DNA from 3 places in the Mitsuokella sp. AF21-1AC genome. Region 2 is predicted to be linked to each of the others. Evidence: predicted binding sites of a transcription regulator. Region 2 holds the regulator's gene; each other region holds the start of a gene.

Region 1 (3,281 bases), on a different contig from region 2:
TGGCGCGGCGAACGATGTTGACGCCGACCTTCTCATCGCCTTCGACATTCAGTTTGTCGAGTGCCGGCAGGATGTCGAGGAACGTCGTGCCGCCGCCTGCGACGATGCCTTCCTCAACAGCTGCACGCGTAGCGTTCAGGGCATCCTCGATGCGGTACTTCTTGTCCTTCATCTCGACTTCCGTAGCGGCGCCGATCTCGATGACAGCAACACCGCCGGAGAGCTTTGCAAGGCGCTCCTGCAGTTTCTCGCGGTCGAAATCGCTCGTCGTCTGGGAAATCTGCTGCTTGATCTGCGCAACGCGCTCGGCAATGGCTTCCTTGTCGCCCTTGCCGCCGATAATCGTCGTTTCATCCTTCGTGGAGACCATCTTGTGAGCCTGGCCGAGGTCAGCGAGCGTGACGCTGTCGAGCTTGCGGCCAAGTTCCTCGCTGATGACCGTGCCGCCCGTCAGCGTAGCGATATCCTGCAGCATGGCCTTGCGGCGGTCACCGAAGCCCGGAGCCTTGACAGCGAGGGCCTTGAACGTGCCGCGCAGCTTGTTGACGACGATCGTCGTCAGTGCTTCGCCGTCGACATCCTCAGCGATGATGGCGAGCTGCTTGCCAGCCTTGACGACCTGCTCGAGAATCGGCAGGATGTCGTTGATGGCCGAGATCTTGCGGTCCGTGATGAGGATGTACGGATCGTCGAGAGCTGCTTCCATCTTGTCCGTATCCGTGACGAGGTACGGGGAAATGTAGCCGCGGTCGAACTGCATGCCTTCCTTGACGGAGAGGTTCGTGCGCATCGTCTTGGACTCTTCAACCGTGATGACGCCGTCCTTGCCGACTTTCTCCATGGCCTCAGCGATCAGCTTGCCCGTCTCTTCGTTAGCGGAAGAAATCGTAGCGACCTGAGCGATGTCAGCCTGGCCTTCGACCTTCTTGGATTTTGCCTTGATCTCCTCAACGAGTGCCTTGACGGCTTCGTCAATGCCCTTCTTGATGATCATCGGGTTGGCACCGGCAGCGACGTTTTTCATACCCTCGTGGATCATGGCCTGTGCGAGGAGCGTTGCCGTCGTCGTGCCATCGCCGGCGATGTCGTTCGTCTTAGTGGCGACTTCCTTGACGAGCTGTGCGCCCATGTTCTCAAACGGATCTTCGAGCTCGATGTCGCGGGCAATCGTGACACCATCGTTCGTGATCGTCGGAGCGCCGAACTTCTTGTCGAGAACGACGTTGCGGCCCTTCGGTCCAAGCGTTACCTTTACTGCATTAGCCAGTGCATCAACACCGCGGCCGAGTGCGCGGCGTGCTTCTTCGTCAAACAGGATCTGTTTTGCCATTTATGATTACCTCCGAAAAATCTATGTTCTGCAATTCCGGCCGAGTCGCGGTCAGATGACTGCGAGGATGTCGCTCTCGCGGACAATCAGATAATCCTTGCCGTCAACCTTGACTTCCGAGCCCGAATATTTGGAGAAGATGACGCCATCGCCAACCTTGACTTCCATGGCTGCGCGCTCGCCATTATCGAGCAGCTTGCCAGTGCCAACAGCAACGACCGTGCCCTTCTGCGGCTTCTCTTTCGCCGTATCCGGCAGCACAATGCCGCTGGCCGTCTTTACATCGCTTTCTGCAACTTCGATGACAACTCTTTCGCCCAATGGCTTAATCATAGGTATCTTCCTCCTATAAAATGAATTTACATAATCATGCTGTTAGCACTCACCAGTCCCGAGTGCTAACTACAGTTTTTATATTAACCCCTCTAAGTCAAAATGTCAATATCATTTCCTAAAAAAGTCAAAAAAACAAAACCTCCTGCCGCGCACATGCAAAAGAGGGCTGCGTCAGGGCAGCCCTCTCAAGAGTCCGGATACGGCAAAATCAAACGAGAATCAGATGACCCAGTTGTTCGGCGCCATCATCGAATTCAGCATGGTATGATGCAGGATGGTCTCGGCGATCTGCTGCGCATCCCTGCCATCTTGCCCGGCGGCAAGCGATGCATACGGCTGAGCCGCCTCCGGCAGGCCGGCATCCTTCGACAGCACGAGCAGGACGATAAGGCCGGCCTGCAAGAGATGCGCGAGTGTTCGCCCGCAGTCCTCACCCTCTGCCGGGGCGTAGAGATACGTGTGACGGCCGTTGCGCACGAGGTAATACTCCGCTTCTTCCACGGCCTCAGCCGTCGTGCCGTCAAGGCCCGGCTGGAAAGCCACGGCCAGCGGCCTCTGCCAGTTCAGCGCGCTGCGCAGCTGCGGATTGGCCGCGAGATGGCGCCTGCCTTCGCCCGAGACGATCTCGCGCACGACGCCGCAGGCCGCCGTCATATTGCTGATGCGGTCGATGAGGATGAGCTCGCCCTGCGTGCGGTGATGCTCGAAGAGGTCGATGACGATGGGTTCCGTCACGGCGATCTCACAGACAGCGATCTCGTTCTTGTGGAGTGTATCAGCCTCGACGTGCTCGCCCGTGTTGATGTCGATGCGGTAGTCAATCTTCGTCAGGATGCCCGGAATCTTTTTCGTGCCGAGCAGGACGAGGAAGTTCTTGCCGATGGAAAGCGGCACATCGTCCATCCAGAGAATCTCCGTCTTGAAATTGGCAGCGAGCTGCACACCGCTCGCCTTCTCGAGCACGCAGCCGCGCGATACGTCGACTTCGCGGTTGAGCTGGATCGTGACGGGCTGGCCTTTTTGCGCCGTCTCGACCGTACGGTCGGCCACGAGGATTTTCCGGACCTGCGCCGTTTCGCCGCTCGGACGCGACGTGACGGTATCGCCCACCGCGATGCTGCCGCTCTCAATCTGCCCCTGGAAGCCGCGGAATTCGTGATTGGGACGGCAGACGCGCTGCACGGGCATGTAGAAGCCCTCTTCTTCGACGGCGCTCACATCGACCTGTTCGAGATACGGCAGCAGCGCCGGGCCGTCATACCACGCCATATGCGGCGAACGCTGCGTGATGTTGTCACCTTCCGTGGCCGATACGGGGATGACTTGGACACTGTGAAGGCCAAGTTCCTGCCGGATCTCTGCGATCTGTGCCTCGATTTCCCGGAAACGCGCCTCATCATAAGCGGCCAGGTCCATCTTGTTGACGGCGAAGACGAAGTAGCGGATGCCCATGAGCGCGCAGATGCGGGCATGGCGGCGCGTCTGCGTCAGGACGCCCTGCGTCGCATCGATGAGGATGATGGCGAGGTCGGCAAACGAGGCACCGCAGGCCATGTTGCGCGTGTATTCCTCATGGCCCGGCGTATCGGCGCAGATGAAGCTGCGGTTGTCCGTC
Region 2 (3,281 bases):
CGCACGTCGCAGGGGCTCAGCCGCGAGGCCTTTTTCAAGCGCTTTGCCGTTTCGCTTGAACGCATTTACAGCAAAACGATTCACGAGATGAAGCAGAAGGGACTGCTCGAGGAGCAGGACGGCTGGCTGCGCCTGACGCCGCTTGGCATGAAATACGGCAACCTGGTATTTGAGGCCTTCCTGCTGACCTGAGATTGTAACATCGGCAATGGCAAAAGACGCCATCACGTGCTAGACTGAAGGAAAAGACAGCAATGTGGAGAAAGGAAGTCTTTTCATGCATACGATCAAGGTCAAGCGCGTCTATGAGAAGCCGGAGGCAGCAGATGGCGTGCGCGTGCTCGTCGACCGTCTCTGGCCGCGCGGCATCAGGAAGGAAGCGCTGCCGCACGATTACTGGGCCAAGGAGGTCACGCCCTCAGCGGAGCTGCGCACGCTCTACCATCGCGGCGAGATGCCGTTTGCGGGCTTTGCCGAAGGGTACGAAGAAGAGCTGAACGGGAGCAAAGGCGCGTCTGACTTTGCTGAGAAGTGCCGGGAATGGCTCCAGCAGAGCGATGTCACCCTGCTCTATGCGGCGAAGAACACCGAAGAGAACCATGCGCTGGTCCTGCAGGCCTGGCTGCGCCGGCAGCTTTCCTGACAACTTTTGTCAGGGGATTGTCAGGAACGGCACCATGTAGTAAAGTAAAGGCAGCTGCTCGTGATGCTGCGGGCAGGATGCATCTGTTTTTGAGACAGGAGGGATCCTCATGAAATCCATTGCGATGATTGTTATGCCGGGCTGCCCGTATTGCGCCAAGGCCCGTCAGGCCGTCGGCGAACTGCGGGAGGAAAAACCGGTTTATTTTGATGTGCCGGTCGATGAGATCGACGAGACATCCGAGGCGGAGAAGCTCAAGCCTTATCAGGGCCAGTATTACTATGTGCCGACGCTGTTCGTGGATGGCAAGAAGATCTACGAGGCTCAGCCGGGCCACGATTACGAGGTGATTAAGGCCGCTGTGGCGGAAGCCTTTGCCGAAGCGGTCAAATAAGAGTCTCTGCATGGCAGCATGGTGCGACGCGCATCCTCAGGGAATGCGTATCGCACCGTTTCTTTTTATGGGATGAAAAATTTTTGACTTTTTGTCTTTTTAACTATTGACTTTTTGTTTTTATCGGTGTATATTCTTAGTAGATTCAAAGTTAGCACTCAGATAGCAAGAGTGCTAACAGCAAAAGATCATAGAGAGAGGAGGCAGGCAGATGGCTGACGAATTGGATGAACGCAAGAAACGCGTGCTGCGTGCTGTCGTCGATGATTACATCGAATCGGCAGAACCGGTCGGCTCGCGCACCCTGGCCCGCAAATATGATCTGGGCGTCAGCCCGGCGACCATCCGCAACGAGATGGCCGATCTCGAGATGCTCGGGTATCTCGAACAGCTGCATACTTCCTCCGGCCGCATCCCTTCGTCGAAGGGATACCGCTTCTACGTCGACGGGCTGATCCCTCCGAAACCGGTGAGCGACGAGGAAAAGGTCCTGATCGACAGGTGGTACAAGGCGCGGGTCAAGCGGATCGATGAGGTTTTCCAGGAAACGGCACGGATCATCTCGCAGGTCACGAAGAATGTTTCACTGGTACTGGCCCCGCAGATGACGCAGGCGGCCTTCCGATGCCTGCAGTTCCTGCCGCTCGATGACCAGCGCGTCATCACGGTGCTCATGACCGATGCGGGCTTCATCGAGAACAAGATCGTGCCGATGCCGCCGGGATCCAGTTTCGAGGATTTCCAGCGCATGGCGGAGGTCATCAACAAGAACCTCGCCGGTCACACACTGGCGACAATCGAGCATGAATCCCTGCTGCGCATCCGCGATGAGATCCAGGACGAGCCGCTTTACACCTCGGCCCTTGAGATCATCAACCGGGCTCTTGACTCGGGCAGGCGCGAGCGCCTTTATCTCGGCGGCACGACGCAGATGCTCGAGCAGCCGGAATTCCACGATGTGGAAAAGGTCAAGGAGACGCTGCTGATCCTCGAGAAGGAAGAACTCATGAAAGATGTCCTGCATGCCCATATGGGCGACGGCCTCGAGGTCACAATCGGCAAGGAGAATGAGGACAGTCACTTCAAGGACAGCAGCATCATCACCGCGACGTACCATCTCGATGGTGAGCTCCTGGGTACGATTGCCGTGCTGGGGCCGACGCGCATGGAGTATGCCAAGGCCATGAGCCTTTTGGAATACATGAATTCAAATCTTACAGAAGTCATCAAGCGGTTCCACTGGTAGAGCCGCAGAAGTCGTTGGGAAGAGGTGAGGGTTTTGCCATCGTTTATCAAAGACGAAATGAAAAAGAAAGATGAGCAGAAGCTGGAGGAGATGCAGCAGGAAATCGATGAGGCGGAAGCAGAAGAGGCCGCCGGTGAGACTGCTGATGATTCGGAAGCGGAAGCCACGGCATCCGATACCGGGGCTTCGGCGGATGATCAGGAAGAGCTTGCAGCCCTGAAGGCGCAGGTCGAGAAACTGACGGCCGAGCTGCAGGAAAAGAATGACCGGCTGCTCCGCCTGCAGGCGGATTTTGATAATTTCCGCCGCCGTTCCGCCAAGGAACGCGAGGAGATTGCCGCCGTGGTCACGCAGGGCTTCTGCAAGGATATGCTGCCGCTGCTCGATAATTTTGAGCGTGCCATGGCTGCAGAAACGAAGGATGTCGAGGCGTTCCAGAAGGGCGTCGAGATGATCTTCACCCAGTTCCAGGAAGTCCTCAAGAAGAACGGCCTGGAAAAAATTGAGACAGAAGGCCAGAAGTTCGATCCGAACTATCATCAGGCTGTCATGCGCATCGAGGATCCCGAGCGCGAGGACGACACCATTGCCCAGGAGCTCCAGAAGGGCTACATGGTCAAGGGACGCGTCATCCGCCCGAGCATGGTTCAGGTCGTATCCAACTGATGATGCTGGCCTCATGATATAGATGATAAAAGTTTTTTCATAAAGTTTAGGAGGATGTTACCATGTCTAAAGTAATTGGTATCGATTTAGGTACGACGAACTCCGTTGTATCTGTCATGGAAGGCGGCGAACCGACCGTCATCACGAATCCGGAAGGCAGCCGCATCACGCCGTCTGTCGTCGGTTTCACGAAGGACGGCCAGCGCCTCGTCGGTCAGCTGGCAAAGCGCCAGGCTGTATCAAACCCGGACCGCACGATCTCGTCCATCAAGCGTCATATGGGCGATCCGAACTATAAAGTAACGATTGACGGCAAGGATTACACGCCGCAG
Region 3 (3,281 bases), on a different contig from region 2:
TGATCTCAAGGATGCGCTTTGCTTTGAAGAGCGGATTCTTCATATCGGCAAAGGTCTGCTCCATGGCAAGCGACGGACCCGCTTCATCGGCGACAAGGCAGACGGCACTCGATTTGAGGCGTGCCGACACCTTGACATCCGCGACCTTATCGCCTAGGACTTCCTTGATGTCCTTCATGAGATCGCCGTTATCCTTCTGGATCTCCTCCGTCTCTTTCTTGACTTCCTGGCTCTCGGCATCGTCGAGATCGAGGTCGCCGCGGCTGATCGAGTGGAACGGCTTGCCCTCGTACTCGTGGATTGTCTCCAGGCAGAACTCATCGACCGGATCCAGAAGATACAGGACCTCGATGCCCTTGTCGCGCAGCGTTTCCATCTGCGGCAGATGCTCAATCGTTTCCTTATCCTTGGCCGTCGCATAGTAAATCTTCTTCTGGCTTTCCGGCATGCGTTCCACGTACTCCTTGAGCGAGACAAGCTTGCCTTCCTTGGAGCTCAGGAACAGGATGAGATCCTTGAGCTTGTCGACCGTATCCGACGAACCGCTGTAGATGCTGTTGTAGATGCCGATTTTCAAAGACTTGCCGTACTCGTTCCAGAACTTCTCGTAAGCTTCGCGGTCATTCTTGAGCTTGCGGGCCAGTGCCTTGAGAATGTTCTTCTCAAGCGCACGGCCAATCGTCCTGAGTTCGCGGCTCTGCTGCAGGAGCTCACGCGAGATATTGAGCGAGAGATCCGGCGAATCGACGAGGCCCTTCATGAAGCGCAGGTAATCCGGCAACAGGTCCTTACACTTGTCCATGATGAAGACATGGCGGCTATAGAGCTGCACGCCCGGCTCGTAATCCGTCTGATAGAGGTTGTACGGCGCATGTGCGGGGATGGCCAGGAGGGCCGTGTACTCCACGGCACCTTCGGCCTTCGTGTGGAAGACTTCCATCGGATCTTCCCACTCATGGAACTGATGCTTGAAGAATTCGTTGTACTCCTCTTTCTTGATTTCGGACTTGTTCTTCGTCCAAAGCGGCTGCATGGAGTTGAGCGTACGCGTCTCGACCTTCTTGATCTTCTCGGCTCCTTCAATCTCCTTGCCGTCCTTGTCCTTCGGCGTTTCTTCAAACGTGAAATCCATCTTGATCGGATAACGGACGTAATCGCTGTACTTCTTCACGAGGCGTTCGATCTCGTACGGATCCGTAAAGTCCTGCTCAGCTTCCTTGCCGCAGAATTCCTTCTTGAGATGCAGCGTGATGCTCGTGCCGCGTTCGACGCGCTCCGCTTCCTCGATGGTGTAGGAACCATCGGCCGAGGACTCCCACTTCCAGGCCTGTGCATCGCCGGCCTTGCGGGAAACAATCGTCACCTGGTCGGCGACCATGAAGGCCGAATAGAAACCGACGCCGAACTGGCCGATCATTTCCTTATCGGTGAGGTCCTTGTTCTCCTCTTTCGCCTTCTTGAGCTGCTCGAGGAATGCCTTAGTACCGGACTTCGCAATCGTGCCGATGTTCTCGATGAGTTCCTCGCGGTTCATGCCGATGCCGTTGTCGGCAATCGTCAGCGTATGCTGCTCGGCATCCGGCGTCAGGAAGATCTCGAAGTTCTCATCGCCTTCGAGTAGGCTGCGGTCCGTCAGGCTCTCGAAATGCGCCTTGTCGATGGCATCAGAAGCATTCGAGATGAGCTCGCGCAGGAAAATCTCATGGTTCGTGTAAATGGAATGGATCATGAGATCCAGCAGCTGCTTGGTTTCTGCCTTAAACTCGTATTTTTCTTTTCCCATGTGAATCTGCCTTTCTTATGGTAAAATTTGTTGACAAAGTCATTGTTAGCACTCACAATGTCCGAGTGCTAACGTACAGCTACTACTATACACCATAAACAACAAAAAGTCAAAGATAAAGACGAAAAAAGCCTGTCCTGGCAAAACCAGAACAGGCCCTTTCGCCTTTTTAACCCTGAAACGCATCTCTCTGTATGGTTCGCGGCAGATGCAGGCTTCGCTGCAGAGCCGCGCATTCAGGACATCCTGTCAGCGGTCTTCAGCCGGCACAGACGAGGCGCTCGGCATCAACGGCGCGCAGGCGCTCGACGAAGCCGTTCGTCAGGCGCAGCTCGTAATCTTCCTTGCTGCGGCTCAGCACGGCGTAATCGGCAGCGGTGAGTTCCTGCTGCTCGCCTTCCGGCGTGAAGGCGGCAAAGGAAGGAACTTCCTCACTGCCTGTGAAGACCAGCAAGCGGTCAGTGCCGACGCCATGACGGCGATGCATCAGCAGGCGGACAGCCGCCGCGCCCGGCAGGAATCCCTGTGTACCATCCATCACCATGTATTCCTTGTTTTCTGCTTTATAAACACGAACGACCATCATGAGGGCCACCAACCTTTCTTCTTTGCTTGCGATGGCTTTATTATAGCAGGAAGTTTTTCGCAAGAAAATCAGAAAATATGCTTTCTATATTGCAAAAAATGCTCTATGATACAAGTAAACACAGTTGAAAAGCAAAAGATATTCCCGTATGACAGGAGGATGATATATCATGGCAGCAATACCCGCCTACCCCAAGAAGGGGTATCTCAGCGGCGCCTTCCGCGTATTCCGCCTCAAGGACCGGAATCTGCGCGCGATCCCGTTCCACTATCACGACTTCCACAAGATCATCATGTTCCTCGGCGGCAGCGTCGACTACATCATAGAAGGAAAGACGTATCCCCTGCAGGAGCGCGATATTGTCTTCGTCTCGGCCGGCGAAATCCATCGGCCGGTCTTCCGGAACAGCGATACGCCGTACGAGCGCATCGTCATCTATGTTGCGCCGGATTTCCTCGCGCGCTGGTCCGCGCAGGCACACGGCGCAGATCTTGCGGCCTGCTTTGCGACGGCACGCGCTGAAGGCAGCGTCATGCATCAGCTGCCCGGCCACAGCCACGACCTGCTCTACCATATGGACAAAGTCGAAAAAACAGCCCACGGGCAAGGATTTGCCAATGGGCTGTATACCGAAATTGTCTTTATGGAATTCCTGATCCTGCTCAACCGCAGCATGGCCGAGCATGAACTGCGCACGCAGGAGGGCGTGACGTATGACCCAAAAATCCAGCAGGTCCTTCGCTACATCAGCAGCCATCTGACCGAGGAGCTCTCCGTCGAGCGCCTCTCTGAAGAGGTCTTCCTGAGCCGCTACTATCTCATGCGCAAGTTCAAGGAAGCCACAGGCTACAGCCTGCACCAGTACATCCAGAACAAACGCCTGCTGCTGGCCCGCGACCTGCTGCGCACGGA

Evidence for each region. The regulator HrcA, encoded in region 2, represses chaperone genes, less so after heat shock. The targets are predictions, from matches to a motif close to TGTTAGCACTCNNNNNNNNNGAGTGCTAACA.
Region 1: the regulator HrcA is predicted to act here: its motif matches at 1,704-1,734, upstream of groES (co-chaperone GroES).
Region 3: the regulator HrcA is predicted to act here: its motif matches at 1,827-1,857, upstream of htpG (molecular chaperone HtpG).

The regions. Positions count from the first base shown of each region.
Region 1 is NZ_QRVW01000010.1:13,381-16,661, reverse strand. Features, by position in the region: gene groL (chaperonin GroEL) at 1-1,330, opposite strand, end outside; gene groES (co-chaperone GroES) at 1,382-1,663, opposite strand; gene DWX75_RS05170 (sulfate adenylyltransferase subunit 1) at 1,886-3,281, opposite strand, start outside.
Region 2 is NZ_QRVW01000009.1:10,546-13,826, reverse strand. Features, by position in the region: gene hemW (radical SAM family heme chaperone HemW) at 1-192, shown strand, start outside; gene DWX75_RS04690 (DUF488 domain-containing protein) at 278-643, shown strand; gene DWX75_RS04685 (glutaredoxin) at 753-1,037, shown strand; gene hrcA (heat-inducible transcriptional repressor HrcA) at 1,249-2,283, shown strand; gene grpE (nucleotide exchange factor GrpE) at 2,341-2,949, shown strand; gene dnaK (molecular chaperone DnaK) at 3,012-3,281, shown strand, end outside.
Region 3 is NZ_QRVW01000023.1:37,830-41,110, reverse strand. Features, by position in the region: gene htpG (molecular chaperone HtpG) at 1-1,783, opposite strand, end outside; gene DWX75_RS09000 (diaminopimelate epimerase) at 2,043-2,321, opposite strand; gene DWX75_RS08995 (AraC family transcriptional regulator) at 2,539-3,281, shown strand, end outside.